Thiorhodovibrio frisius: one gene and its partners. The protein of the gene in region 2 interacts with the protein of the main gene of each other region in a pairwise test. Links are inferred from orthologs where the notes say so. Each region holds a gene or a part of one and is shown on either strand. Other genes may lie near its edges. The genes, in order: Thiofri_RS13260, grxD and Thiofri_RS09095.

The links.
Region 1: the proteins of grxD (region 2) and Thiofri_RS13260 interact in binary tests that used the Escherichia coli proteins (3 or more experiments, as listed by UniProt). The link is inferred for Thiorhodovibrio frisius from one-to-one orthologs.
Region 3: the proteins of grxD (region 2) and Thiofri_RS09095 interact in binary tests that used the Escherichia coli proteins (3 or more experiments, as listed by UniProt). The link is inferred for Thiorhodovibrio frisius from one-to-one orthologs.

The regions. Positions count from the first base shown.
Region 1 is NZ_CP121471.1:2,877,482-2,888,693, forward strand. The notes cover bases 4,390-7,052. They hold Thiofri_RS13260 (BolA family protein), read right to left. Parts: upstream 6,016-7,052; coding sequence 5,764-6,015; downstream 4,390-5,763. Other genes in these bases: Thiofri_RS13250 (7TMR-DISMED2 domain-containing protein), read left to right, coding at 4,390-4,512; Thiofri_RS13255 (GGDEF domain-containing protein), read left to right, coding at 4,509-5,534; Thiofri_RS13265 (homoserine dehydrogenase), read right to left, coding at 6,144-7,052. Outside these bases: modC (molybdenum ABC transporter ATP-binding protein), read left to right, coding at 1-266; Thiofri_RS13240 (ATP-binding protein), read left to right, coding at 514-1,467; Thiofri_RS13245 (NAD(+) synthase), read left to right, coding at 1,575-3,668; more of Thiofri_RS13250, read left to right, coding at 3,733-4,389; more of Thiofri_RS13265, read right to left, coding at 7,053-7,460; alaC (alanine transaminase), read right to left, coding at 7,516-8,733; dtd (D-aminoacyl-tRNA deacylase), read right to left, coding at 8,897-9,334; pip (prolyl aminopeptidase), read right to left, coding at 9,331-10,290; Thiofri_RS13285 (hypothetical protein), read right to left, coding at 10,306-11,013. UniProt on the Escherichia coli protein: Involved in cell resistance against acid stress.
Region 2 is NZ_CP121471.1:2,287,475-2,292,870, reverse strand. The notes cover bases 354-3,227. They hold grxD (Grx4 family monothiol glutaredoxin), read right to left. Parts: upstream 2,020-3,227; coding sequence 1,687-2,019; downstream 354-1,686. Other genes in these bases: Thiofri_RS10715 (tetratricopeptide repeat protein), read left to right, coding at 2,485-3,227; rnt (ribonuclease T), read left to right, coding at 931-1,566; Thiofri_RS10730 (hypothetical protein), read left to right, coding at 430-909. Outside these bases: more of Thiofri_RS10715, read left to right, coding at 3,228-4,029; Thiofri_RS10710 (hypothetical protein), read left to right, coding at 4,124-5,134; Thiofri_RS10705 (hypothetical protein), read left to right, coding at 5,201-5,396. UniProt on the Escherichia coli protein: Monothiol glutaredoxin involved in the biogenesis of iron-sulfur clusters.
Region 3 is NZ_CP121471.1:1,932,122-1,943,443, forward strand. What follows is about bases 5,229-8,001. They hold Thiofri_RS09095 (BolA family protein), read right to left. Parts: upstream 6,907-8,001; coding sequence 6,550-6,906; downstream 5,229-6,549. Other genes in these bases: Thiofri_RS09090 (alanine/glycine:cation symporter family protein), read left to right, coding at 5,229-6,543; Thiofri_RS09100 (cytochrome-c peroxidase), read right to left, coding at 6,948-8,001. Also shown: trxB (thioredoxin-disulfide reductase), read right to left, coding at 1-338; Thiofri_RS09075 (DNA translocase FtsK), read left to right, coding at 518-3,019; outer membrane lipoprotein chaperone LolA, read left to right, coding at 3,064-3,708; Thiofri_RS09085 (replication-associated recombination protein A), read left to right, coding at 3,754-5,109; more of Thiofri_RS09090, read left to right, coding at 5,191-5,228; more of Thiofri_RS09100, read right to left, coding at 8,002-8,195; Thiofri_RS09105 (hypothetical protein), read left to right, coding at 8,448-8,906; Thiofri_RS09115 (ImmA/IrrE family metallo-endopeptidase), read left to right, coding at 9,592-10,698; Thiofri_RS09120 (PIN domain-containing protein), read left to right, coding at 10,695-11,165. UniProt on the Escherichia coli protein: Transcriptional regulator that plays an important role in general stress response. Has many effects on cell morphology, cell growth and cell division. Acts by regulating the transcription of many genes, including dacA (PBP-5), dacC (PBP-6), ampC and mreB.

The DNA of each region.
Region 1 (11,212 bases), 590 kb from region 2 along the record:
CGGTTGGCGATCATGCGCGCATTCGCATCCTGGCGCGAGATGTCAGCATCACTCATGCCCCGCAGCCCGAGACCAGCATTTTGAACACCCTGCCCGCGCGCGTCATTTCCCTAGGCGATGACGCCCATCCGGCACTGGCGCTGGTGAAGCTCGATCTGTCCGGCTCACCGCTACTGGCGCGCGTCACCCAGCGCTCAGCGGAGCAACTGGGGCTCAAGCCCGCCATGGATGTCTGGATTCAAATCAAGGCGGTGGCTTTGCTTTAGCCTGAAACCGCAACGTCATCCGCCGGGGTGGTGCCATACTTTTAAGAGTTAGTCGCTTGTCCGCTGCAACTCAGGCGTATAGTCGTGCGTCTGGGCTTGCAAGCTCGTCGAGTTTGCTGCGTAATCCGGATAATTTCGCCACGCAACAATTGACCGATCCTGCCTCCCCGCCTAATCTAATGAGGCTCTCCCGTTCTGGCGCCCCGCTGCGCCGGCCGGCCCTCGACACCATGGCATTCCGGCGACTATGAAAGATATCGAGATTACCCGCCCCCTAGAACTCGACAGATCGCAGACTGTCGCTCTCGATACGCATTCTTTTTTAAATATCCTGAATGTGCTGAATCTGGAGCTTTCGGACCTGGCCGAAATGTGCGATCTGGAAAGCGCGCTTGAGGGCGATATCAACCGAATTTTCCAACTGGCCGATGAGATGTCGAACCCTGATACCGCCTATGCGCGAATTGCCGGGCTTGATCAGGACATCGCGGCCATCGAGCGAAAATTGGACGAGCAACTGGCCACCCGGCCCGAAGCGCGCGACTCGGCCAAGGTGCGCGAGGCGCGCGAGAATCTGGAGTCGATTTTCTCGGTGCTGCGCAAGCGCGTTGCCGATCTTCAGGCGCGTATTGACGACCTGACGTCCTGGCGGGAGTTTGAAATTGCACGGATGATCGAGGACTTTCAAAAAGTGTTTGGCGCTATCGAGAAAAATAGCAAGGGGCGTTTTCGTATCATCGATAACATCGCCGCACAGGAGTCCCAAGACTATTACGTCGATTTCAAAGTGCACAGCTCCGAGGACCCGTTAATCCGCATGCCGGCGGTGCTGATCGATGTGGTGCGAGACCTGCTTGCCAATGCACGCAAATACACGTCACCCGGTGGCCGCATCAATGCCGGCGTGTGGAGCGATGACAGCCGGCTGTGCATTAGCGTGGAGGACTCCGGCCGGGGGATTCCCGAGGATGAAATTGAATCAGTCATCGACTACGGCCAGCGCGCCTCCAATGTGCAAGATCGCCGCACCATGGGCGGCGGCCTCGGGCTAACCAAGGCCTATTTTATTTGCAAGCAACTCGGCGGGCGGTTTTGGATTCGCTCGGAGTTGGATCGAGGTACGCGAATTCGGATGATGATTCCAAAGATTGCCGGGGAAGTCAGCGACTGCTCGGAGCCTTTAGATACTGCGGCAGATTAAGGTTGCGCTTGCAGCGGTGAATTGATTCACCCCAAAATCAGCCCTGATGCGCCTCCTAAGTCGCTTCCTCAATCGCGGCTGAAGCCGCTCCCACCAGAGTTTGGCTGATGACTGATGCCGAGACGCCCTGCCCCCCTGCGGGCGATTTTTTCAACCTCTACCACCAAGGACTGGTGCGCGTAGCCGTCTGCGTGCCTGAGGTGGTCGTCGCCGACCCATCGACCAATGCCCGCGCCACTCTGCGCCTCGCCCAGCAGGCGGCTAAATCAGGCGCCTTGGTGGCCCTATTCCCCGAACTTGGGCTCTCGGCCTACAGCAACGAAGATCTCTTCCAGCAGCAGGCGCTGCTCGATGCCAGCCTGGCGGCCCTGGATGAGGTGCGCCTGGCCAGCCGGGAGTTTGCCACCCTGCTGGCGGTTGGCCTGCCGCTGGCAGTCGACGGCCGACTGTTCAATACCGCCGTGCTGGTGCACCAGGGCCGGCTGCTGGGCGCGGCGCCAAAAAGCTATCTGCCAAATTTTCGTGAGTTCTACGAAAAACGCCAGTTCAGCCCAGCGCGCGACGCATTGAGTCGAGAGATTTCTCTGCTCGGAGAGACCATCCCCTTCGGCAACGATTTACTGTTCGAGGCACGCAATCTGCCCGGCTGCGTGCTGCACATGGAGCTGTGCGAGGATCTGTGGACGCCCATTCCACCCAGCACCCATGCCGCCCTGGCAGGCGCCACCCTGCTGTTGAACCTCTCCGCCAGCAACATCACCATTGGCAAGGCCGCCGAGCGCAATGCCCTGTGCGCGGCTCAGTCTGGCAAGTGCCTGGCGGCTTATCTTTACTCTGCCGCTGGGCCGGGCGAGTCGAGCACAGATCTCGCCTGGGACGGCCATGCGGTGATCTACGAAAACGGCCAGTTATTAGCTGAGTCTGAGCGCTTCGCGCCCAGCGAGCAAATAATTCTGGCCGATATCGATCTCGATCTGCTCATTGGCGAGCGCCGCCGGCGCACCAGCTTTGGCGACGCAGCCGCCGCCGAGAGCGAACACCTGCGCGGGATGCGGCGGATTGGTTTCGCACCTGGGCTACCCGGCGGCGACCTGGGGCTCAGGCGCCGCGTCGAGCGCTTTCCTTTTGTGCCGGCCGATAGCCGCACACGCGATGCCTATTGCTACGAGGCCTACAACATTCAGGTACAGGCCCTGGCCAAACGGCTGGCTGCCACGAGCATCGAGCGACTGGTGATCGGCGTCTCCGGCGGACTGGATTCCACCCAGGCACTGCTGGTGGCCGCGCGCACCATGGACCGGCTCGGGCTGCCGCGCACCAATGTGCTGGCCTACACCCTGCCCGGCTTTGCCACCGGCGAGTCTACCCGCGTCAATGCCTGGACGCTGATGCGCGCACTCGGCGTGACTGCGGCAGAAATCGACATCCGCCCCTCCTGCCTGCAAATGCTCCAAGACCTCGGCCATCCTTTTGCCGACGGGCAGCCGGTGCATGATGTCACCTTCGAGAACGTGCAGGCCGGAGAGCGCACCTCGCATCTGTTCCGGCTAGCAAATCATCATCAGGCATTGGTGCTCGGCACCGGAGATCTGTCGGAAATCGCGCTGGGCTGGTCCACCTATGGCGTGGGCGATCAGATGTCGCATTACAATGTAAACGCATCGGTCAGCAAGACACTGATTCAATACCTGATCCGTTGGTTGATTGCCAGCAATCAATTCGATGATGCCACCAATGCAGTCCTGCAGCGCATTCTCGACACAGAAATCTCACCCGAGCTAGTGCCACCCGATGCGCAGGGCCATATTCAAAGCACCCAGGACATCATCGGCCCCTATGAACTTCAGGACTTTCACCTCTATTACATCAGCCGCTATGGTCTGCGCCCGAGCAAGGTAGCTTTTTTGGCCTGGCATGCCTGGCATGATCGCGCGCACGGCCCTTGGCCGGATGGCATGAGACCCGAGGATCAGCAAGAGTATGATCTAAGCAGCATTCGCCGCTGGCTTGAGGTCTTTGTCCGGCGCTTTTTCGGTGGCAGTCAATTCAAGCGCAGCTGCATGCCTAATGGGCCAAAAGTCAGCTCCGGCGGATCACTGTCGCCGCGCGGGGACTGGCGCGCGCCAAGCGATGCGGTGGCGGCGGTGTGGCTGGATGAGTTGCGGCAAAATGTGCCAAATATCACTTCGGCGGAAAAGTAAGAGCGAATTCATTCGCCCCTGCAAGCGATGCACGGTCGCCAATTGCTCTGACATCCGCATCTTGATGGAGAGCCAAGTGTTCTCAATGGGTCAATCAATCCTACAGCCGGGGCGGTTCTTCGCTGCGGTCATCCTGTTCATCATGGCGTCGACAGGACTGGCAAAAACGGCGGCAATCCCCTCCTATGATGTCTCAACCGCAGGTATCGCCTCTAACCCATTTCAGGTTTATTTGATTCAGGATGAGTCCAGGACATTGACGATTGATGAGATCGCATCGGGCCGTATCCAAGGTACCCTGACATCCTCCCGATTTCATATAAATTCTACTGACATTAACTATTGGTTTATTTTCACTCTTGAGAACAACTCCAGTGAGCCGGTCAATCGAATTGTGCGATTTGACGAGCCATTTGCCGATCAGGCCAGTATTTACTACCGACAGAGAGGGGCCTGGCATGAGGAATCGGCGGGACTTGCGGTGCCGATTAAGGAGCGTCGCGTCTCTAATCGAAATCCAATCTTCCCAATCACCATTACCCCGGGAGAAGCCAAGACAGTCTATCTGAAGCTTCAGTCCAATGTTGCCAGGATCACCATTGGTTTGTATTGCGACAAGCCGGAAATCTTCCTAAATTGGGAGCTGCTGCAGACAGCTTTTTATATGTTCTATTTTGGCGCCGCCAGCGCCTTAATTGTTTACAATTTATTTTTGTTCTTCGCGCTCAATGAAAGACTCTATCTTTACTATGTTTTGCATGGTCTTGCGTATAGTACCTTTGTGTTTTTTTATAGCGGATTTGATCTTTACCTCGGCATCGATAAGGACCTTCATTTGTTTTGATCTTTCTGATTTTGTTTACCAGAAGGCTACTGCAAACAAAAATCAATTTCCCAAGAATCGATAAAATATTGATCGGTTTTGCCATTGCAGCACTTCTGCTGGGCATTACCAGCTTCCTTGACATCCATTATTATCAATACCTTGCGCCTCTTGGGTTATCAGTCTATCTATTTCTTTTGTTTCTGGGAGTCTATGCCAAGCTGAAGGGCATCACGCTGTCCGGTTACTACCTGTTGAGTATGGCGCTCTATTTTTCCGGGATCATTCTGCTCGCCTTGCTGTTAATGGACTTAATTCCTTACAGCCTATTCGCGCGATATCTTTATATATCCGGCTCCTTGGCTGAATTGACCATTTTCTCCCTGGCATTAGCTTATCGGGTCAAGTTATTGCAGAATCAGAAAACAGGCCTTCAACAACAATTGATCGAAACCGAACGACAAGCAAAGGCGCGTTTGGAAGTGAAGGTGGCTGAACGCACCGAGGCACTCAAACAGGCCAATGAAGAATTGGAACGCATGGCCATGAAGGACGGTCTGACTAGCCTGGCGAATCGGCGCTTTCTCGATCAACGCTTGCGCGAAGAATGGCAAAGATTAAAGCGGGAGCAGGGATTTCTCGCCGTTGTTATATGCGATATCGATTATTTCAAACGGTTCAATGATCACTATGGTCATCAGAGCGGCGACACATGCATCGTCAAGGTCGCGCGGGCGCTGCAGCACGGTCTCCAGCGTCCCGGTGATCTGGCTGGGCGCTATGGGGGCGAGGAATTTTTGATGCTACTGCCAAACACGGATATCCAGGGCGCGGCCATCACCGCCGAAAGGCTCCGCTCAGCCGTCGAGGCGCTGGCGATCAAACACGCGAAATCCGATGTGAGGTATGTGACCATGTCTTTCGGCGTAGCCGCAGCCATACCCCAGGAGGACTGCAGCGCGGAACATCTTGTTTCGCTGGCGGACGAGGCGCTGTATCGTGCCAAGGACCAAGGCCGAAACCGGGTTGTCGTCAGTGAGTGAGTGAATATTTCCTTTCCCGTTAACAAGAAAGCATCGTCTTCAGAAAACATCACCTCAATATCTCGCGAGCCGTGCCATACTTCGCGGCTTTCATTTGATTGCGCTCTTGCATCCGATAAAGCATTTCGGAAACAACTTCAGTCGGGGATCAATAAAGCCCGGATGAAACTTTACTATTGACCAGCTTTTCAAGCTGGGGGACATCAACCTTCATGAGTCAGTCGGGTTATCATTTTCGCCCAACGTGCTCAGCGGTCGATTGGGCTGGAGTCAAGGTTTTGATGGACAGTGCATGAAGCTCGCCGCTCGCGATCTGGTCGCGGACAGTGTCCATCACCAGACGCTGTTTTTTGATGGGCGTCAGCCCTTCAAAAGACTCGCTGACAACAATGGCGTCGAAGTGACTACCGTCGCCACTGACTTGAACCTCGGCGTCTGACAGGCCATTGCGGATGAGTTGCGCCACGGCTTCTGTTTCCATTGGGGCTCCTTGCGGCTTGCTATTGGGAAGCTTGTTGTTGGGTCCAGAGGAAATGCGGCCGGGGCGAGTCTTGTCCAAGGTTCGAACCCGCGCGACGGCCGGCTGAAGCCACCGCACCCCGAGGGAGATCAGCCTTCCAGGGATTCCATGCGAATGCGCACCACGGCGCCCTGCACCGCCTCAAGCGCCTCAATGCGGGCGATGGCACGGTTCATGTCGCCTTCCTTAATGCGATGGGTGAGCATAATCAGGGGCACATGGGTGTCGCCCGCGCCCGGTTCTTTTTGCTGAATGGCCTCGATGCTGATGCCCTCCTCGCCGAGGATACCGGCGATACCTGCCATAACGCCGGGACTGTCGAGCGCGAGCAGGCGCAGATAATACGCCGTCTCGATGGCATCCATCGACAGCACCGGGGTGTCGCTCAGCTCATCCGGCTGGAAGGCGAGATGGGGCACCCGGTTGGTCGGATCGGTGGTCAGAGCGCGCGTGATATCCACCACATCGGCCACTACGGCAGAGGCAGTCGGCAGGGCACCGGCACCGGCACCATAGTAGAGCGTGGGACCGACGGCATCACACTTGACCAGCACCGCGTTCATCACGCCATCGACATTGGCAATCAGCCGCCGATGTGGGATGAGCGTGGGATGGACACGCAGCTCGATGCCGTCCGGGGTGCGCCGGGCGATACCAAGATGCTTGATGCAATAGCCGAGCTTGGCGGCATAGGCGACATCCAGGGGCTCAATGCGGGAGATGCCTTCGGTAAAGGTCTTGTCAAATTGCAGCGGGATGCCGAAGGCGAGCGAACCGAGAATAGTCAGCTTGTGCGCGGCGTCGATGCCTTCGACATCGAAAGTTGGATCGGCCTCGGCGTAGCCGAGTTCTTGCGCCTCGGCCAGCACCTCAGCAAAAGCGCGGCCCTTATCGCGCATCTCGGTCAGGATGAAATTGCCAGTGCCATTGATGATGCCGGCGATCCACTCAACATGGTTGGCGGCCAGACCTTCACGCAGCGCCTTGATGATAGGAATGCCCCCGGCCACGGCAGCCTCGAAGGCGACTGTGACGCCCTTGGCTTGAGCGGCGGCAAAGATCTCGTTGCCATGCAGGGCAATCAGCGCCTTGTTGGCGGTGACCACATGTTTGCCGTTCTCAATAGCCTTGAGCACCAGTTCGCGCGCCGGTGAATAACCGCCGATCAGCTCGATGACGATGTCGATCTCTGGGTCATCGACCACCTTGAAGGCGTCGTCAGAAATCTTGTCGATACGCTCGAGCCCGGAGATGCGGCTCTTGTCGTATTCACGCGCCGCCGCATGGGCGATGCGAATCTCGCGTCCGGCGCGACGGGCGATTTCCTCGGCATTGCCGGTCAGCACGGTGACGGTACCGCCGCCAACTGTACCCAGGCCCAAGAGTCCGATCTTAACGGGCTCCATAGTGTCTCCTCCAGAATCTGTAATGAAAGTGCGCATAGCGCTGGGCGCCGCGCACTCAGGCCACGTTTGCGGTGAATCCGATGCGCGCGTCCTCGCGCAGCATGTGTTTGATGCCTTTCACCGCCTGACGGGTGCGGTGTTCGTTCTCGATCAGCGCGAAACGCACATGATCGTCGCCATAGTCGCCAAAGCCAATACCCGGCGAGACCGCAACTTTCGCATCTTGCAGCAGCTTTTTGGCAAACTCCAGCGAGCCCATCGCCTGATAGGCCTCGGGAATACGCGCCCAGACGAACATGGTCGCGCGCGGTTTCTCGACCGGCCAGCCGGCAGCTTGCAGCCCCTCACAGAGCACGTCGCGCCGACTTTCGTATTGATCGCGGATCTCGGCCACGCAGTCCTGCGAGGACTCGAGCGCATGAATGGCCGCAACCTGAATGGGAGTAAAGGTGCCATAGTCGAGGTAGGACTTGATGCGCGCCAAGGCGGCGATCATGGTCGGATTGCCGCACATAAAGCCAATGCGCCAGCCCGGCATATTGTAGCTTTTTGACATGGAGAAAAACTCCACGGCATAGTCGATTGCACCCGGCACCTGCAAAATGGACGGCGCCTTGTAGCCGTCGAAAACGATGTCAGCATAGGCCAAATCGTGCACGACCCAGATGCCGTGCTCGCGGGCGATGTCGATGACTTTTTCAAAGAAGTCCAGCTCCACACACTGAGTGGTGGGATTGCCGGGGAAGTTGAGCACCAGCATCTTCGGCCGCGGCCAAGAGTCCAAAATCGCGCGCTGGAGCTCCTCGAAAAAGTCCACCTCAGGCGTCAGCTTGACGTGGCGCACATCGGCGCCTGCGATAATAAAGCCATAGGGATGAATCGGATAGGCCGGATTGGGCACCAGCACAGTGTCGCCCGCCGCCATGGTCGCCATGGCCAGATGGGCGAGCCCCTCCTTGCTGCCGATGGTAACAATGGCCTGACTTTCGGGGTCCAGGGTGACAGCGTAGCGATCCTGATACCAGCGGCAGATGGCGCGGCGCAGGCGCGGAATACCGCGCGAGACCGAATAACGATGGGTATCGCGGCGCTGGGCGACCTCGACAAGCTTATCGACAATATGCCGGGGCGTGGGCTGGTCCGGATTGCCCATGCCGAAGTCGATAATATCCTCGCCGCGCGCTCGCGCCGCTGCCTTCAACTCATTGACAATGTTGAAAACATAGGGCGGAAGCCGCTCGATGCGGCTGAAATTGGGCTGGGGCGCGAGCACGGATGTTCCTCTCAAAGATTGGCAAGGGAAACCTTGCAGTTTAGCGCGCCGCGCGGCGGATGCCTATCGCTGAACGCGACGGTGCGCGAGCGGAGCACAGCTGGAGCGGGGTTAGGCAGGGTTGGGCCGGTTTGAGGCACAACCGGATAGCAACTGGAGCAACTCAGGACTCAAGCCAGAAAGTGACGGGACCATCGTTGGTGAGACTCACCTGCATGTCGGCGCCGAATCGTCCGCTTGCCACCGGCTGATGGGTCTGACGTGCGCACTCCAGCAGGTGCGCGAACAGCCGCTCGCCAAGCTCTGGTGGCGCGGCGCTGGTAAAGCTTGCCCGAGTGCCCTTGCGGGTATCGGCCGCCAGAGTGAACTGAGGCACCAGCAGCAGGCCGCCTTTGACATCGCGCAGGCTCAAGTTCATGCGGCCACTGGCATCGGGGAACACACGGTAGCCGAGCAGGCGCTCAAGCAACCGCTCGGCGCGGGATTCGTTATCCTCAGGCTGCACCGCGACCAGCACTAGAAGGCCTTGATCGATAGCGCCAACTAACTCCCCCGCCACCTCAACCCGCGCCTGGGTGACGCGCTGGAGCAGGCCGATCATGCCAACTGTTGGGCGAAGCGATCAGTGGCTGCGATGAGTTCGCGCGCAATGCCGGGCTCAAAGGCCGCGTGACCGGCGTCGGGGATGATCTTGAGTTCAGCCTCGGGCCAGGCCTGGTGCAACTCCCAGGCAGACGCCAGCGGGCAGATGGCGTCGTAGCGACCATGCACGATAACACCGGGAATGCCGCGCACGGCATTGATGTCCCGCAGCAACTGGTCCGATTGCAAGAAGGCGTTGTGCAAAAAGTAATGGCATTCCACGCGCGCTAGGGCGATGGCGAACGCATCGGCGGCAAAGCTGTCGCGCAGTTCGCGATTCGACAGCAGGGTGGCACAGCGCCCCTCCCACAGCGACCAGGCGCGCGCGGCGGCGGTCTGCGCCTCACCCGGCGGACCGAACAGGCGCTCGGCATAGGCGCGCAACAGATCGCCCTGCTCTTCTGGCGCGATGGGCGCGAGATAGTCCTGCCAGTAGTCGGGGAACAGGCGGCTCGCGCCCTGTTGGTAGAACCAGTGAATTTCTTCCGGCCGACAGAGAAAAATCCCGCGCAGCACCAAAGCTGACACGGCCTCTGGGTGCTGCTCGGCATAGGCCAATGCAAGGGTTGAGCCCCAGGAACCGCCAAACACCAACCAGCGCTCCACCCCCAGATGCGCGCGCAGGCGTTCGATATCGGCGACCAGATCCCAGGTGGTATTGGCATCGACACAGGCATGAGGCCGTGAGCGCCCGCAACCGCGCTGATCGAACAGAATGATACGGTAGCGCTCGGGATCGAAAAACTGCCGGTGCGACGCACTACAGCCGGCACCCGGTCCGCCATGCAGAAACAGCGCCGGGTACCCGTTCGGGTTGCCGCACTGCTCGACATAGAGTTCATGCCCGTCGCCGACATCAAGGTATTCAGTCGCATAGGGCTCAATGGCGGGGTAGAAACTGTTTTGCATCGTCATCGCCAAACCCCCGACTCAATTCGCTTTGGTGGTGATATCCGCGTCGGTCGCGGTCTGTCCCGGTTCGGAGCCACGTGCGGCAACCTGTTCAAGAGAGACGCAACGCTCAAGCTCCGAGTCAGCCAGCTCAACCAGTCGCTTCTGCTCTCCGACCAAGGCATCCGGCGGGATTGGAGAGGCCGTCAGCATCTCCGCTGCTGCACGCATATCCTCGCAACGGCTTCGGTCATCTTCGGTTAGAGTGGCACGAAACAGCCGCGCCGAGGCGCCGTAGATGAAGCCAAGTGCCCGATCTGGCGCCTCCCTGCGCGCCGCATCGGCAGCTTTGAGCAATTTGTCGTTCTCGCGCCCGACTCGCGGCTCTCGCGTATTGTCGTCGAGCCGATTGCGCCTTTCACTCAGCGCCAGCAGCAGACCACCATGATAGGCAACCCGACGACTGGTAGCCTGCTCCGAGGCGGACAGACGTAGCGCCTTTTTGTAGTTGCGTTCCGCGCAGTCCAGCAGCTGGCGCATATTCGCATCCCGATCTGATGTTGTGTGCGGCAGCTCAATGGCCTGCCGCAGGCAGTCATCCGCCTGACTGGCATCTTGCTCGGCACGATCAGGCCCGCCCTTGGTCTGCTCGCCGCCGCCAAAAAACCCGGCCAAAAATCCCCCGCCCGAGTTCTCGGCTACGGACCCTGCTGAGTCGCTGCTCGCCGACTCCGTCTGCTCGAGCATCGCCGTTGCCGCCCCTGCCTCAACGCCACCCTGCCCCAAATCTTGGGACGGTGTGGTCTCGCATCCGCTCAAAAGAACCGAAACCGCGAGCAACGCTGGCGGCGCGAAGCATTTCCATCGCGCAGAGCCGCCGGGCGCTCGCTCGAACAGTGCGAAAGGCAGAAACATAAGCTTTGCTCGTGGCATCCCAGAAGGGGCG
Region 2 (5,396 bases):
TGCCACGGAAAGACATTGCCGATGGATGTCCCCGCCGCAAGGCCCGATACCAGAGGCTCATAGACTGGTAATGACCGCACGCGCATGGTCCCGCTCACCCCGAAAAGTGATGCCGTTGTCTCTCGGTAAAGCCCATTCACGCTCATAGTCCAGACCACCCCGTGCGAATGAATCCATGTGATTCAGGTCAACCCGATAAAAATAGCGGATTACCCCGCTCCTGTAAACGCGCGACGCGGCAGCAGCCGCCCACAGGCCACCTCCAGCGCGCGGAAGGAGCAGCCCAAGCCATTCCTGATAAGATGCCACAAAACCAAGCGATGACAGATTGCTGACCGGCTGGCCTGGGTCAAACCTGCCCAGCGGACAGCCCCGGACGCATCGATTGGACCTTCATCAAACCCGACCGGAAATCACCACAGGATCACGATGTTCAGAATCTCCGCCCAAAACCGCCCGTTTATGCTTGCGTTAGCGGCCAGCTTGCTGGTTTTGCAGCCCACAGCTTTCGCCACCGAAGCACCACCCGCGCCAACGCGCATTAGCTTAAGTTGCGTTGAACAGCCCACGCGGCAGGTCAGCTTCGATGGGCAAGGCCAGGTCAGCTATACCGAGGTCGCAGCGGAAAACCAAGAACCCATCACCCTGACAATCATCAAAACCAGCCCGGGAGAGGCTTACAACATCGAGCCCGCCCGCATCGAGAGCAGTGCCGCCTGGCTGAATCGCGCCGAGGCGGTATGGTCACGGGAAACCCAGGTCGACGCCGATAACGGTCGCCTGCGCATCGATCTTAGCAATAACCAACTCTATATCACTGAGGCCGAGGCCGACGGCAACGCACATTTTCGCCGCTTCCACTGCGAACCGGTGGTCGCGGATGAAGCGACTGGCACAACTGCTCAGTAACAGCGATCCCCACCCTGACCAATGGATTCCGAAAACCAGAGTCAAAGCCTGATCGCCCGCCGCTTTCGCGGTTTTTTGCCGGTGGTGGTCGATTTAGAAACGGCCGGCTTCGACCCCCAGCGCCACGCACTGCTCGAAATTGCGGCAATTGTTATCAACATGGATCACGCGGGTTGGCTCGAGCCCGGGCCAACCATCGCCTGTCACGTTTCGCCCTTCGTGGGGGCCGAACTCGACCCGCGGGCGCTCGCCTTTAATAAGATCGACCCCTACCACCCCTTCCGCGCTGCCATTGCCGAAAGCGATGCGATCAAACAGGTCTTGAACCCGGTGCGCAAGGCAGTCAAGTCAAGCGCCTGCAACCGCGCCATTCTGGTCGGTCACAACGCACATTTCGACCTCGGGTTTTTGAAAGCCGCCATCGAGCGTACCGGCTTCAAGCGCAACCCCTTCCATGCCTTCAGTGTGCTCGACACTGTCTCCCTGGCGGGGCTGACATACGGCCAGACCGTGCTTGCCAAAGCGGCACGCGCCGCCGGACTCGACTGGGACGACAGCGAAGCACACTCGGCCATTTACGACGCCGAACAAACCGCCCGGCTGTTCTGCCGCATCGTCAACCAATGCCGCGAACGCGGTTTGCCCGAAGGTGCATAGTCCCGGCCACCCCGGACAATGAATCCATGTCATTCACGCGAAGGTTCCCAGCTCACAGGTTCACAGTCCCAACCAAGAGACTTCAATGAAAACGCTTGAGCGAGCCAACCCCTCGCGCGTTCAGCCAGCCTCGGGTTGTTTCGCTGCCGCCGCTTCCATCATCGATTTCAGCTCACCCGACTGATGCAGCTCGAGCGTGATGTCGCAGCCACCGATCAGCTCACCAGCAACATAAATCTGCGGGAAGGTCGGCCAGTCCGCGTAGCGCGGCAGATTCTCGAAAATCTCCGGATCTTGCAACACATTCACAAAGGCAAAAGGCACGCTGCAATCCGATAGCGCCTGAGCCGCACGCATCGAAAAACCACACTGCGGAAATTGCGGCGTCCCCTTCATATAGATCACTACCGGGTTACCCTTCACTTGCTGGTCGATTCGTTCAAGAACATCCATCCGGATTACCTCATTGCGATTTATCACCGCTTCTCAGATCGGGCCAAGGGCCGGATGAATCAAGCGGCGTAGCAGCCGCGAAACGGATGTGCCACCAGCCCCCATGCCCAAGCACGGCGCGATTTCGATGCGTGATAAGGATGTAGCGAAATCTCTGCCACTTGACGATCCACAGATACGCAAGCATAAAAACATCCCTCGCGATCCCCCGCAAGAGCCGAAATGTTATGATTTCGCGCTAAAGGTATCAACAACCATCGCAAAGAGGTTTGCTCCATGAACGTCGGTCGAACCGCCCTGCACTCTTGCGTTTCGATCCTTTTCGCGCTCTTCTCCATAAGCGCGATTGCCGAGAACGACTATCCACGCCCAGAGAAGTATCTCGATCAAGGTGATCCCGCTGGCTATACCCTGGCCGCCCGGAATTTTCTGGAAAAGCAGCCGAATTCCGGCCTGGCGCCGCGCGTGGCCTTTGATCTGTTGATGGTCGCAACGGTATTCCAAAACCAACCACAAGTCGAAAAGATGCAAGAATTGTTGGCTTTGGATTACCCCCAAAGCCTTCAAGCACGCTATTTTCGCTCCACATTTGCCAACGCCAGCGACTATCGCCAATTGCTCTCCGGATTGATTGACGAATTCTCTCGGGAGCAAAGCCCCACATTTCCGGAACACTTTACCCAGGGTATGGGGGCCGCCATGGATGACTTTGGCGATCAGCTCCTCGACGATCCCGATTTTCTGCTGAAATCGGTGTACCTGCTCGAAGCCGCCGGGGAAGTTAGGGAAAAGAAGGATCTCTTGGCGCGCCTCAAGCCCATGCTTGATCAGCTTGATCAGGACGATGATCTGGCCCAAATCGCTGCGCTCGCCGCAGATAGCCAACAAAGTAAGTCGAAAAAAGCCATCGCGCTGCACGATTTCTCTCATAACCAGGCGGCGCAATTTCTGCGCGACCTGCTTCTTTTTCAGATGACAGAGGATGAACGGGAAGAGCCGGCCATCCGCCAGATTTCCGCAGAAGCGTCCATTCAGGACAAGAAATTCGCCGACGCCCTCGCCCTTCTCGAGCGGCAGCCTCTCTCCGAAGACGGGGACAAGATCATCTTTCAGCGCGCCTGGTCCCATGCCGCCCTTGGCCAGCCCGATAACGCCCGGGAACTTCTCGCTCAACTCGAAGCGGGCTATCCAGACAGCCCATGGCTTGCACCGGCGCGAGAGCTACAGGAGGCCATGGAGCAATACGACTCCCGACTGGAAGTCTTTACCGACGCGCTGATCGGCGCTGCGGGGGCCCTTGCGGAGCTGGAGGCGCTCGAAGGAACGCTGCTTTACACTCGGGCGCCAACCAATACCCCCATCACCGCCTATGTGGCCATGGACATCGGGGGAAACTCCTTTGAGACGCAACTGCGTCGCTCGGAGGAACTGGAGTTGGCCTACAGAACAGCTCCGGAGGGAGCCATCCTGTACACCAAAGGCGAAAAAGTACTTCGTCGCACCTCGGAACCGGGCCCCGTGCCCTCGTTCAAGGTGGATTTGCAGCCCAGCCCCGAGGGCGGGTTCAGCTTTAGCCTTTCTGCAAATCTGGTCAATGACGTCGACGACCTTGTCCGGAACAACCGCTCACTGCTGGAGTCACCATTTCTCACCACCCGCGAGGGCGCTGCCGAATTGCTGAACTACTTGCAACAATCCGGATTTCTGCTCGGCAAGGTGGGGCAAAGGGACGGCCAAACCACCCTGAAGCTGCTGCTTCCCGACGCCCGCGATCCGGAGGCCATGACCTCAGAAATCTTCCACATCAACGCGACCGGGCAACTTGTCGGACTTGCCATCGGTGATATCGAAGTCCGGAACATGCACTACGGCGAATCTGAATCCATGACCTTTTCCCCACCTGAATGGCCGCCGCTGGATACTGTCATGACCAAGGAATTCAGCGCCGGATTATTCTTCAGCATCATCGAGAACATGGCGCAACTGTTCATGGCGCCGAGCGAGAACTGAGGCAAATTCCGAGATTGGACGGGGCGCCATGCTGAACGGATGGCCGCTACCCGAACTTGAACCGCCTATCCATCCATCGATCTGAGGAATCACTATGAGACTCTTTCGCTTCCTTCTCGTTATCCACGTTATTGCAGCCATGCCGGTACAGGCCGATGACCAAGCCATCGGCGAGATCCGCAGTTATTACAACAAGATCAGCTCGGAGATCACGCGCTGTAACCACAGTGCCAAGTTGAGCGAACAACAGGATTCCACGGCTTGCCGTCTCTACCTGATCGAGATCTCGGAAAACCAGCTCAACGCACCCGTAGCCGTGGTCGGCATCTATCAGCGGACGATTCGGCGCTGGTACGACCTTTCCGGCTCCTCGGGAACCGAAGGCAATAGCTACGAACCCAATGCGCAAACCTTGGTGCGTGTCGAGATCAAAGGCGAGCGCTCGGCTGTCAACTGGTACGAGGAGTATCTCTACAAGGGTGGCAAGCCCCTGTTTTATTTCCGCAAGAGCGACTTCGGCGAGTATCGCTATTATTTTGACAACGATGCGCTTGTCCAATTCACGGAAAAGGGCCGTCCCGAAGCCTTCGAGGACGACCGCTACAGCATGCAACAGGAGGACTGGCGGCAGGTTCTGAACGACGCCCGGTGTCAGCAGCAAAGTGATCTGTCTGCTGAGGCTTGCTCGAACTCAAATCAACAAACTGCCACCGTCCAAGAGCCTGGGACTAATCTCTGTGATTCCGCCAACTCCGCCGTACCCGAAGATCTCAAAATGCCGGAGACGGAGCACTCCCTCGACAAGGCCCTGGCCGCCACAGATTTTCTTCAGCGCGAAATCCTCGGTCATCTGACAGACTTTGAACTAGGCAATACCCCCAAGAGCTGCCAGCCACCTGATTGTATTGCAGGGATTCCATGGGAGATGCTCAACATCGGCGCCCCAAACGCCATAATGACGCTACGAGGCACCTTGCTGAAGCTCCAGGCACGCTATCTCTCAGAGCGCTCTCGCAACAACCCGGACGAGATACCCGAGGAAGCCGCGCAGCGGGCTGTGGAGACGTATTGCACCTTCTTGAATAAAGGCCCCTTTGCGGATTGAACCAAGGCCCCAACCGGGCCTCATTCATCAGCGATTCACCAACTTTCTGTCGTTGAGTCCGAGCCCATGAAACCACTGACTCTATGCGCGATCTGCGTCTGCATTGGCCTCAGCATCCATTCCGCCGCAGCACAGGGCCCGACCAAAAGGCTCGACATTGTCGACTGCTTTGAGCTAATGCCGCAGTGGATCTTCGCCGACTGGTGGCACCCCTTCGCGAAGATCGACGAACTCAAGACCGAGATCCGCAGGGCCGCGACAC
Region 3 (11,322 bases), 350 kb from region 2 along the record:
GTGGCGATGATGAGTGCGTCGCAGGTATAGACGCCGTTGTCGCCTGTCAGCTTGAGCGGTCGTTGCGAAAAGTCCACCTGCGAGACCTGATCGAGCAGGATTTCGGTCTCGAACCGCTCGGCATGCTTGCGCATCCGTTCCATCAAGTCGGGGCCGAGCACGCCGTCGTTGTCGCCCGGCCAGTTGTCAACATCCGTGGTGGTCATGAGTTGACCGCCCTGTTCCATGCCGGTGACCAGTACCGGGTTGAGGTTGGCGCGCGCCGCATAGACGGCCGCCGTGTAGCCGGCTGGTCCTGAGCCCAGGACCAGCAGCCGGCAGTGTTTGGTATCGCTCATGGCTTGGCAAACTCCCGAAGTATCAATTTGGCCGCAAGGTGCCGAATAGCCGGCAGTTTACGGGTGTGGAGCGGGGCGGTAAAGCGAGCCTTGAAGCCGCACTTTTTAAAAAAGTTTTACGAAACTGCACGAATAAACTCCGATAAGGTTATAATAAATAGAGTGATCGGAGGATTATTATGCAGGCGACCCGGACAGGCGAATTCACCTTTAGTGACTATATTGAGCGCGTTGTGCGTGAGGCAGGGGTGTGGGTGCTGGTGGCTGTGGCCGCCTTTCTGGCCCTGTCTCTGGCCACTTATGCGCCTGGCGACCCTGGCTGGTCCTATGTGGGGCCTGAGTCTCAGGTCAGCAACGCGGCCGGGCGCGCGGGCGCCTGGTTTGCCGATGTCGCCTTTTTTCTATTCGGGCTTTTTGCTTATTTGATTCCACTGATGCTGGTTGCCAGCGCATTGCTGCTATTTCAGTGTCGCGAGCAGGAGCCGGAAACCCGCCTGCTGCGCCTGGCGTTGCACTGGCTGGGTGCAGCGATGACCCTGGTGGCGGCCACCGCACTGGCCAGCGCCCAGTTCGACGCACTGCTTGGGTGGTTGCCGACTGGGCTTGGCGGCGGGCTTGGGCGCTTAGGCGCAGATTGGACACAAAGTCTCTTTGGTGGCACTGGTAGAGTATTTTTTCTATTTCTGCTTCTGCTTATTGGCGTGTCTCTGGTGACGGGTATGTCGCCTTTGGCGATCGTGGATGCGGTCGGTGAGTTCACACTTTGGCTGACAGCCCTGATGCTCGCGGTCTTGCGTCGTCTGGGTGCGGGCGAGATGGCGACGGATGCAGATCTGGAGTCGGATGTGTATGCAGAAGCGCAGCAGGCCGAGGAGGGCCGGTTCGGCCGCTTCTATCGGCGGCTACAGCGGCCCCGGGCAGATGATGATCCGGACCCAAGCTTTGGCGATCTGGATGCCTTCGACGGCGAGGCCGACATTATCGATGAGACGATGGTGCGGGTCCCTTGGGAGCCTGAGCCGGATATCCCAGCTGCCACCCAAGCACCCGCGAGCGCGACGAGGGCGGACTCACCAAGGCCAGAAGCTCAGTCAGATGCGCAGCGTCCGGTGTATCGCTCTGCGACGCCCAAGTCGGCTAGCGTGACGCCAAAGGTCAAGCCGGGCGACCCCATGTGCCCGCCGTTCGAGCTGCTTGATCCGGCGCGGCCGGGCCGGCGCGGCTACACCCCAGACCAACTTGAGGAGCTTTCGCGCGAGGTTGAAACCCGGCTGGCCGACTATGGCGTCACCGCCAAGGTGGTGGCTGTTCAGCCCGGTCCGGTAGTGGCTTTGTTCGAGCTGGAACTGGCGCCGGGTGTGAAGGCGGCCAAAATCACCGGCCTGGCGCGGGATCTGGCTCGCGCATTGTCGAAAGTCAGCGTGCGGGTGGTGGAGATCATTCCCGGCAAATCGGTCATTGGGCTTGAGATTCCCAACGATAGCAGGGACATGGTGGTCTTGAGCGAAGTGCTGAACTCCGATGCCTATCGCAAGCCTGATTCCGCGCTCACCATCGGGCTAGGCACCGACATTGGCGGGCAGCCAGTGGTGGCCGATCTCGGCTCCATGCCCCATGCGCTGATTGCTGGCACCACAGGCTCGGGTAAGTCGGTGGCCATCAACGCCATGATCCTGAGCCTGTTGTATAAAGCCGAGCCCAAGGATGTGCGTCTGATCATGGTCGATCCGAAAATGCTCGAGCTGTCGGTTTACAACGGTATTCCGCATCTGCTCACCCCGGTGGTGACCGACATGAAGGAAGCCGCCAATGCGCTGCGCTGGTGTGTGGCCGAGATGGAACGCCGTTACCGCCTGATGTCCGAACTTAAGGTGCGCAACATTGGTGGCTTTAACAAAGTCATCAAGCAGGCAACTGATGCCGGCGAGGCCATTATTGATCCTGTCGCCCTGGCCGCAGCCGGTGGCGAACTGGACCCGGACCTGCCGCCACCGACTCTGAGCCATCTGCCTTACATCGTCGTTATCATCGACGAACTGGCCGACATGATGATGGTGGTGGGCAAAAAGGTCGAGGAGCTGATCGTGCGTCTGGCGCAGAAGGCGCGCGCCTCGGGCATTCATCTGCTGCTGGCGACCCAGCGTCCGTCAGTGGACGTGCTGACCGGGCTGATCAAGGCCAATGTGCCAACGCGCATGGCGTTCAAGGTCTCATCGCGGGTAGACTCCCGCACCATCCTCGACCAGATGGGGGCCGAGCAGTTGCTGGGTCATGGCGATATGCTCTACATGCCGCCTGGCAGCAGTATTCCGCAGCGGGTCCACGGCGCTTTTGTCGATGACCATGAAGTCCACAAAGTGGTGGATCATCTCAAGCAATTTGGCCCGCCTGAGTTTATCGACACCGTGCTGCAGGAGTCTTCTGACTTCCTGACCGGCATTGATGCGGAACCGAGCGCCGGTGGTGATGTCGAGGATAAGGATGCGCTCTTTGACGAAGCGGTGCAGATTGTCGTCGAAACTCGCCGGGCGTCCATCTCTGGCGTGCAGCGGCGGCTGAAAATCGGTTATAACCGCGCTGCGCGCATGATCGAGGAAATGGAGCGCATCGGCGTCGTCGGACCGGCCGAAACCAACGGCAACCGCGAAGTCTTGGCCCCACCGCCGGCCTCTGAGGATTAAGAAACTTCTCAGTCGTCACCTTGCTCAAAAGGATCAGTAGACTCATGGCACCAAGCATCCGAATCGCCGGAATCTTCTCGTTAATCAGCCTTTTCTTTCTCTCACTCAGCGCCAGTGCCGCCCCTGATGCGGTCACCACCCTCAAGAATTACCTCAATGGCTTGAACAGCCTGAGCGCCGATTTTCGCCAGGTTACCCTGACACCAGGCTCAAGCGGAGAGCAGGCATTTGAGTCTGCTGGCCGGCTTTTTCTGCGCCGCCCCGGGCTGTTTCGCTGGGAATACGACACGCCTTCCAAACAGCTCATCGTTGCCGATGGCAAACGCGTCTATCTGCAAGACACCGAGCTCAACCAAGTCAGCCACCGCTCCCAGAATGCCGCGCTCGATGGCACCCCAGCCCAGCTTTTGGTGAGCGACCGGCCGGTCGAAGAGTTTTTCAAGCTGCGCCCGCTCAGCCGCGACGATGGGCGTGCCTGGGTGGAACTCGAACCCAAAGCGGACGACTCCCAGGTCGTGCGCCTGCAGATCGCCTTCATCGACGGACAACTCGACACCCTGCTGATGGAAGACCGCTTCGGTCAGCTCACCCGCTTCATGTTTACCAACATCAAACGCAACCCAAAGCTGTCAGATGCGCTTTTTGAGTTTAAGCGCCCCGTCGGCGGGGACTTCCTGCAAATTGACTGAGGCTTGTTAGGTGCGAATCGTCCTGTCGGCGGGATCAGACGACGCTTGACCATTTCAGCACCAGCCGTCCCGCTCCCCGAGCGCATGCGTCCTCAGCGACTTGAGGACTGTGTCGGTCAAGCCCATCTGCTCGCACCCGGTCGGCCGCTGCATCAGGCGCTGGTCTCGGGGCGGTTGCACTCGATGATACTTTGGGGACCGCCCGGCACCGGCAAGACGACGCTGGCACGGCTCTTTGCCAACGCAGCCGATGCGCATTTCATTCAGCTCTCCGCCGTGCTTGCTGGCGTGAAAGAAGTCCGCGAGGCGGTCGCCGAGGCCAAGCGCCTGCGCGAGGGACTGACCCCACAAGCCACCCTGCTGTTCATCGATGAGGTCCATCGCTTCAACAAGGCGCAGCAGGATGCCTTTCTGCCCCATGTCGAAGACGGCACCCTGACCTTCATCGGCGCGACCACCGAAAACCCATCCTTTGCGCTCAACAGCGCGCTGCTCTCGCGCGCTCGGGTCTATGTGCTCGAGCCCATGGATACCCTTGCGCTTGAGACCCTGATCCGGCGCGCGCTCGGGGACAGCGAACGGGGACTTGGCCAGCTTGGCCTGAGTATCGCGCCCGAGGCCTGCCAGCAACTTGCGCGAGTCGCCGATGGCGATGCGCGCCGCGCGCTCAGTCTGCTCGAGCTTGCCGCTCAGCGGGTGGAGCAGGCAGGGCAGGGCGGTGCGCCAGAAGTCACCAATCCAGAAGTTCCTGGCCCTTCGATGACCACCTCGGTCATTGAAGCCGTGCTCGATGCCGGTGCCCGCCGCTTCGACAAGGGCGGCGATGCCTTCTACGATCAAATCTCCGCGTTGCACAAATCGGTGCGCGGCTCGGCGCCTGATGCCGCCCTCTACTGGCTCGCGCGCATGATCGATGGCGGCTGCGATCCGCTCTATCTGGCCCGCCGCCTGGTGCGCATTGCGAGCGAAGACATCGGCAATGCCGACCCGCGCGCGCTCGAACTCACGCTCAACGCCTGGGATGCCATGCAGCGCCTCGGCAGTCCCGAGGGCGAGCTGGCGCTGGCCCAGGCGGCGGTCTATCTCGCCTGTGCGCCCAAGAGCAACGCCGTCTACATTGCCTGGAAGCAGGCGCTGGCCGATGCGCGCGCGCAGGGCTCGCTGCCGGTGCCGGCGCATCTGTGCAATGCACCCACAGCATTGATGCAGGCCATGGGCAAGGGCGCGCGCTATCGCTATGCGCATGATGAGCCCGATGCCTATGCCGCTGGCGAGAACTACTTTCCCGACCAGCTCAAGCCTCGCGACTACTACCAGCCGGTGCCGCGTGGGCTGGAGACCCGCATCGGCGAGAAACTTGCGCGTCTGGCCGAGCGTGATCGCGCAGCGGAACAGACATAGGATTCGGGCGCGGGCCATGACAAGCCGTAAGCTGACAGCTAGACTAGCGCGCTTTCGTTTCGCGACAAGGGGGAAGCGCAAATGGAGCAAGTGACGGAATGGGTCGGCGTTCTCAACGGCCTGTTATGGGGGCCGCCAATGCTGGTGCTGATTCTGGGCACCGGCCTGTATCTTTCCTTTGGTTTGAAGGCCATGCCGATCCGGCGGCTCGGTTATGGATTTCGCATGCTGTGGCAGGGCCGGCGCAGCGAAGGGACGGGCGATATCAGCTCGTTTAACGCGCTGATGACCTCGCTCTCGGCCACCATCGGCACCGGTAATATCGCCGGGGTTGGTACGGCAATCGCTGTCGGCGGCCCGGGCGCCCTGTTCTGGATGTGGATGACCGCCCTAGTCGGCATGGCGACCAAGTATGCCGAGGCGGTACTAGCGGTAAGTTATCGCGAGGTTGACGAGAACAACAACCACGTTGGCGGGCCCATGTATTACATTCGCAACGGGCTCGGAAAGCGCTGGGCGTGGCTTGCAGTCGCCTTTGCCATTTTTGGCGCCATGGCCGGATTCGGCATCGGCAATACGGTGCAGGCCAATTCGGTCGCCCATGCGTTGGAGGTCAAGTTCAATGTGCCGCCCTTGTGGACTGGCGGGGTGATGGCGGTGCTAGTCGGCTTGGTGCTGATTGGCGGCATCCGCTGGATTGCCAAGGTGGCAGGAAAGCTGGTGCCCTTCATGGCCATCGCTTACCTGCTGGCCGGCTTGGTAGTGCTGGCGCTCAATGTGACGGAAATCCCGGCTGCCTTCATGACCATCCTGCGCGAGGCCTTCACTCCCACGGCAGGCGTTGGCGGTTTTGCCGGCGCCTCGGTGATGCTGGCCATTCAGATGGGCGTGGCGCGTGGTATTTTCTCGAACGAAGCCGGCCTAGGCAGCGCCCCCATCGCCCATGCGGCGGCGCAGACCGACAGTCCCGTGCGTCAGGGTACCGTGGCCATGCTGGGCACCTTCATTGACACCATCATTATCTGTACCATCACCGGTTTGGTGATTGTCACCTCCGGCGCCTGGACTGGTGGCGAGAGCGGCGCTGAACTCTCGGCCCTGGCCTTTGGTAACGAATTGCCCGGTGCCGGTGCCTATGTGGTGACCCTGGGCTTGGCGCTCTTTGCCTTCACCACAGTGCTGGGCTGGAGCGTCTATGGCGAGCGCTGCGTTGAGTATCTGCTGGGTGTGCGCGCCATCCTGCCCTTCCGGGTGCTCTGGGTGGCCGCCATTCCGGCCGGTGCCTACCTCAGCCTGGATTTCATCTGGCTGGTGGCTGATACCCTGAACGCGTTGATGGCGATTCCGAATCTGGTCGCGCTGCTATTGCTGAGCCCAGTGGTGTTCAAGCTGACGCGGGAGTTTTTTGACCGGGCAGCGGCGCAAAAAGACTGACAGAACTCAGGCCGGCGCTGCGGCGTCTGCCTGAGTCGCCGTGCCCGGTTTGGCTTTGGAGCCACCACGGCATTTGGGCGAGGCCGGTGCGGCCTCGCCCTTGTCGCGCCATTCGGACGGCGTGAAGGCATGAATGGCCAGCGCATGCAGACCCTGCTCGAACTCAGCGCTCAGCAGAGCGTTGAGCTTCCGATGGCGTTTGATGAGCGATTCGCCGTCGAATGCATTGCTCACCACCACCAGTTTGAAATGTGACTCGGCGCCAGCCGGCACGGCGTGCATGTGGCTTTCATCCATCACCGCGAGATGACTTGGCTGCATTGTTTCGGTGATCAGGGCTTGAATGCGTTCTTTGCGTGACATCGCTGCTGGTCTCCGCTGTTGGGGTCACTGGGCATTGGTCCTCAGGGATTGTTTTCGGGTGGCGTCCAGCCGTCGTTTAGCGTGCGCATGAAGGTCACAATGGCGTCTTCTTCGGCCTCAGTCAGCCCCAGGTCGCCGAGTTCCTCGGTATTTAAGTTGGCGCTGATCTCTGGCGCCGGCCAGCAGTTGCTCCCCGGTTGCGGGTTTTCGACCTCCTTACACACCGGCTTGATGTCCCTGGTGTTGTAGAAGTGCACCACTTCTTTCAGGCTCGCTTGGGCGCCATTGTGCATGAAGCGTTTCACAAATCCTTCGGCCGGGCGCAGATCAGCATTGCGCAGAGTGGGCACCTTATACTTGCCCATGTTCTCGGCGGCCCGATCAGCAAAGCGCGGAACCGTCTCAAGGAAAGCGCCCAGGCCCGGATCCACCCAATCGGCACCCTCCGGGTTGTAGGCCTTCATCTGATACCAGGGATTGTCCGGGTTGCGCCCGACGCCGAGATTGTCGTAAGTGAAATCGGTAAAGAGCGGTGGCTCGCCATCGGGGCCGGGTTCGTGCGGATGGCAGGCGGCGCAGTTGCCCTTATCCTCGCGCACAAATAAATCCAGGCCGCGCATTTCCTCTTCGCTCAGAGGGTAGCGCTCGGGGTCTTTCAGGTAATAGTCGTACTTGGAGCTGAATGCGTTCACCTCCGAGGACGTCTCAAAGGCTGCGATGGCGCGGGCGATGGCGTTGAAGCCCGCAACCGGGTTGTCGCACACCTCGGAGCCAAAGTACGCGCGAAATGCCTCGCCAATGCTGCCGTGGCACACGCGATGCACCACTTCGGCGCCGCTGGACATGTTCTGCTCGACTGGATTGAGAAAGGGCCCCAATGCCTGCTCGGCGGTGGCATGGCCGAGCAGCCAGCCGGTGGCGCGCCCATCCCAGAAGTTGCCGCCGACGAAGTGGTCTTCTTCCGTGTCGAGATATAACGGCGGGCTGAACGAGGCATAAGCCGCCGTCGGCGGTCGGCGGTTGCCGAAGCGCCCGGCGACCGCGCCCTCGTGAATTGCCGATGCCGGGTCGTCTCCGGGTTGGGGGCTAGTCCACCCGGTCATGGGGTTGTGGCAGCTCACGCAGGCCTGACCCGGTGGCTGCGAAAGCTCGGCGTCGAAGAAAAGCGCCTTGCCAATCTGTTCAAGCGGGTTTAGCCCGTCTGCGGCAGAGAGCGCCGTTGAGTCAAGACCGACCGCAAGCGTCACAGCCGCAGCCAGCGCAGTGCTATGAGTGGATGAAGATCGCATAATTACCCTGTCGCCTAAATCAAAAATGGAATCCGTATTTTACCTGACCCTGATATTGGGTGTGCAAAGGCTGTCGCGCAAGATGGTCGCGCTCGTGGACGCTGATGAGCCGGTCTTGGCGTTCTGATCTAGCCGGCTGAGATCGGCCCGGCCGACATTCAGCTTGAATTCATCTTGGGTGGCTAGTCTTTTCGGTATCCTGTATCAGCCGATCTGTCATTCGCTGTCACCTGCTCATTGGAGGGACTGCCCATGCCAAGCAATGCCCGTTTCCACCCGCATGTTTGCGACCCTTTGCCTCGCAGCTTGGTCAAAGTTTTGGCCGTCTTCGTCATTCTCGCGCCCCTTGCTGCCATGTCAGCGCCGCAAGAGGCAGCCACCCAGCCTGCGCTTGAGGTCATCGACTCATCAAGGGTGCATCTGTCCGCCGTGCACATTCATGAGCGCGACGGGGTGCTGACCCTGCGCGGTCGGGCGTCGCGGCTCATTGCCAGACGCGGCTTGATTCCCGGCGCGGTGAAGGTGACTCTGCTTGACGCCCAAGGCCAAATCCTCGCGAGCACCATCGCCAAGCCCATGCGTCCCAATCACCAGTCGAGGTTTGCCGACTTTTTTGTCCAGCTAAAGGAGTCTGACTTTGCCGCACCGGATATCGCGGAGCCCTTCGCGGGAACCCGCGTTCAGGTTGCCGCCGTGCCGGCATCCCGCTGACTTCATTGAGCAGCCAGGAAGCGATGGCTTCCTCGGCTTCCGGGGTGACGATCAGGGAGAGCAAGGCGTTGGAATTCGCAACTTTTGCCTTCCAGAGAGTGATAAATCGATTGTGGATGTTCCCATAATCAGTTGGCTCCAAAGCGCCGATATAGCATCGGCAGCACGATCAGCGTCAGCGTGGTGGAGGACAACAGCCCACCGATCATCACAATGGCCAGTGGGCGCTGGATCTCCGAGTCCGGGCCGCTGGCGAGCATTAGTGGCACTGGGCCGAAGATCAGATGACCTGATCTGGCGGGCCTGGATATCTCCGACGCGGAGGTCGGAGAATTCGCCAAGCTGACGGTGCATCTGGCCGAGGCCCTCAGCTGCGGGGGCTATGGCCATATTCCCGGCAAGAAAGGCGTAAACCACTGCGAGTGCAGTTGCGCGAGATCCTCGGTGGTGCGGATGCTGCCGCTGCAGCTTTGAGGTGCAGGAGGGTCCCAATGCTGGTTCGCTCCGCCCGGCTGCGATAACATGCCGTGCGGGTGTGGACCCGGGCTCTGACCATTCAATCGCACTAGCCTTATCTTGCACATGAATCGCAAACGCATCATCCAACCCGGCAAGCCCCATGCCTAGGCAAGAGACCGTCGCGGTCCAACCATCTGTCCTGCGCTGGGCGCGGGAGAGTCTGGGTATGGCCATACCGGAGGTGGCCGAGCGTCTGAAGCGCCCGTTGGCTGACATCGAGCGCTGGGAGTCCGGGGATGCTGCGCCGACCTATGCCCAGCTGGAGAAACTCGCCTACGGCATCTACAAACGCCCGCTTGCCGTGTTTTTTCTTCCGGAGCCACCGCGTGAGCTACAGCCCAAGTGGGAGTTCCGTACCCTGCCCGAGGCCGATCTCGATACCCTCTCGCGCGATACCCATCTCCAGATTCGCCGAGCACATGCCCACCAGCTTGCACTCGGGGAGTTGTTCGAGGGTGGCAACCCCGCGCCCCGACGTATATGGCAGATCCTGTCCCTGTCGCGCACTCGCTCGATCGCCCGTCAGGCAGACGAGGTCCGCGACGCTCTGGGCATCGACATGGAGAGCCAGGCCGGCTGGTCGAGCGACGAGCGCGCGCTGAAGGCGTGGCGCAAGGCCATTGAAGACGCAGGCGTGTTCGTCTTTAAGAACGCCTTCAAGCAGAAAGACATCTCGGGCTTCTGCCTGACCGACGCCGAGTTCCCGCTGATCTACCTGAATAACAGCACCACCAAGACTCGCCAAACCTTCAGCCTGCTGCATGAGCTGGCGCATCTGCTGCTGGACGTCCGCGGCATCGGCAAGCTCGATCCGTCCTATGTGGACCGGATGCGCGGCAAGGCCCAGGCCATCGAACGCTTCTGCAACGCTGTGGCGGCGGCTGTTCTGATCCCCGAGGACGACTTCCGGCGGCAGATGGCGCGACTCCCTCCGCATCCCGAGGACATCACAGAGGAACACTTCGCGCAGCTGGCCTGCCGCTACGGGGTAAGCCGCGAGACCACATTGCGCATTCTGGTCGATCAGGGACGCTTTCCGCGCAAATTATACGAAGAGAAGGCCAAAACGTGGGCCGCGCAGCAGAAGGACGGGGACGGCGGCAACTGGTTTGCGTCGCAGAATGCCTATCTGAGCCAGCGCTTCGCCCAAGCCGTCGTCCAACAGCACTATCGGCAGCGACTCACCGTCGAGCAGGCATCCGATCTACTGGGCATCAAGCCGAAGAACTTCGCTGGCATTGAGCAACGGATACTGCAAGGGTCCGGTGCATGATCTATGTCTTCGACACCAGTTCGTTGAGCAGCCTCAAGCATTTCTACCCCGGCGTTTTTACGACTATTTGGGACGAGCTCGACGGGATGGTCAATTCCGGCATGCTGATCTCCACGAAAGAAGTCTGGAACGAGATGCAGCGCGGCAATTCAGCCCAGCACACCAATGCCTGGTTGAAGTCACGCAAACAGATATTCACCACGCCGAGTGCCGAGGAGTTGCGCTTCGTCGCGGAAATACTGGCGATCAGGCACTTTCAAACATTGATCGGCGAGCGGCAGCGACTGATGGGCGATCCTGTCGCCGACCCCTTTGTCATCGCCTGTGCCCGCGTGCATCAAGGCACCGTGGTCACGGAAGAGCAATTCAAGGAGAATGCGGCAAAGATCCCGAATGTATGCGCCCATTTCCACATCCCTTGCACGAACCTTGAAGGTTTCATGCAATCATTGGGCTGGAGCTTCTGAGACCGTCGAATGCCCGATGTTGGCCAAAAATGCCCAGAGAACAACAATCGATCAGAACGATGCCGGACAAAAGACATCGCACCCCGAAGTGCGACGACAAGACGCCCGGCGACGATCAAGACGGTCGATTGCTGGTCAAATCGATTGCCTTCGCGCT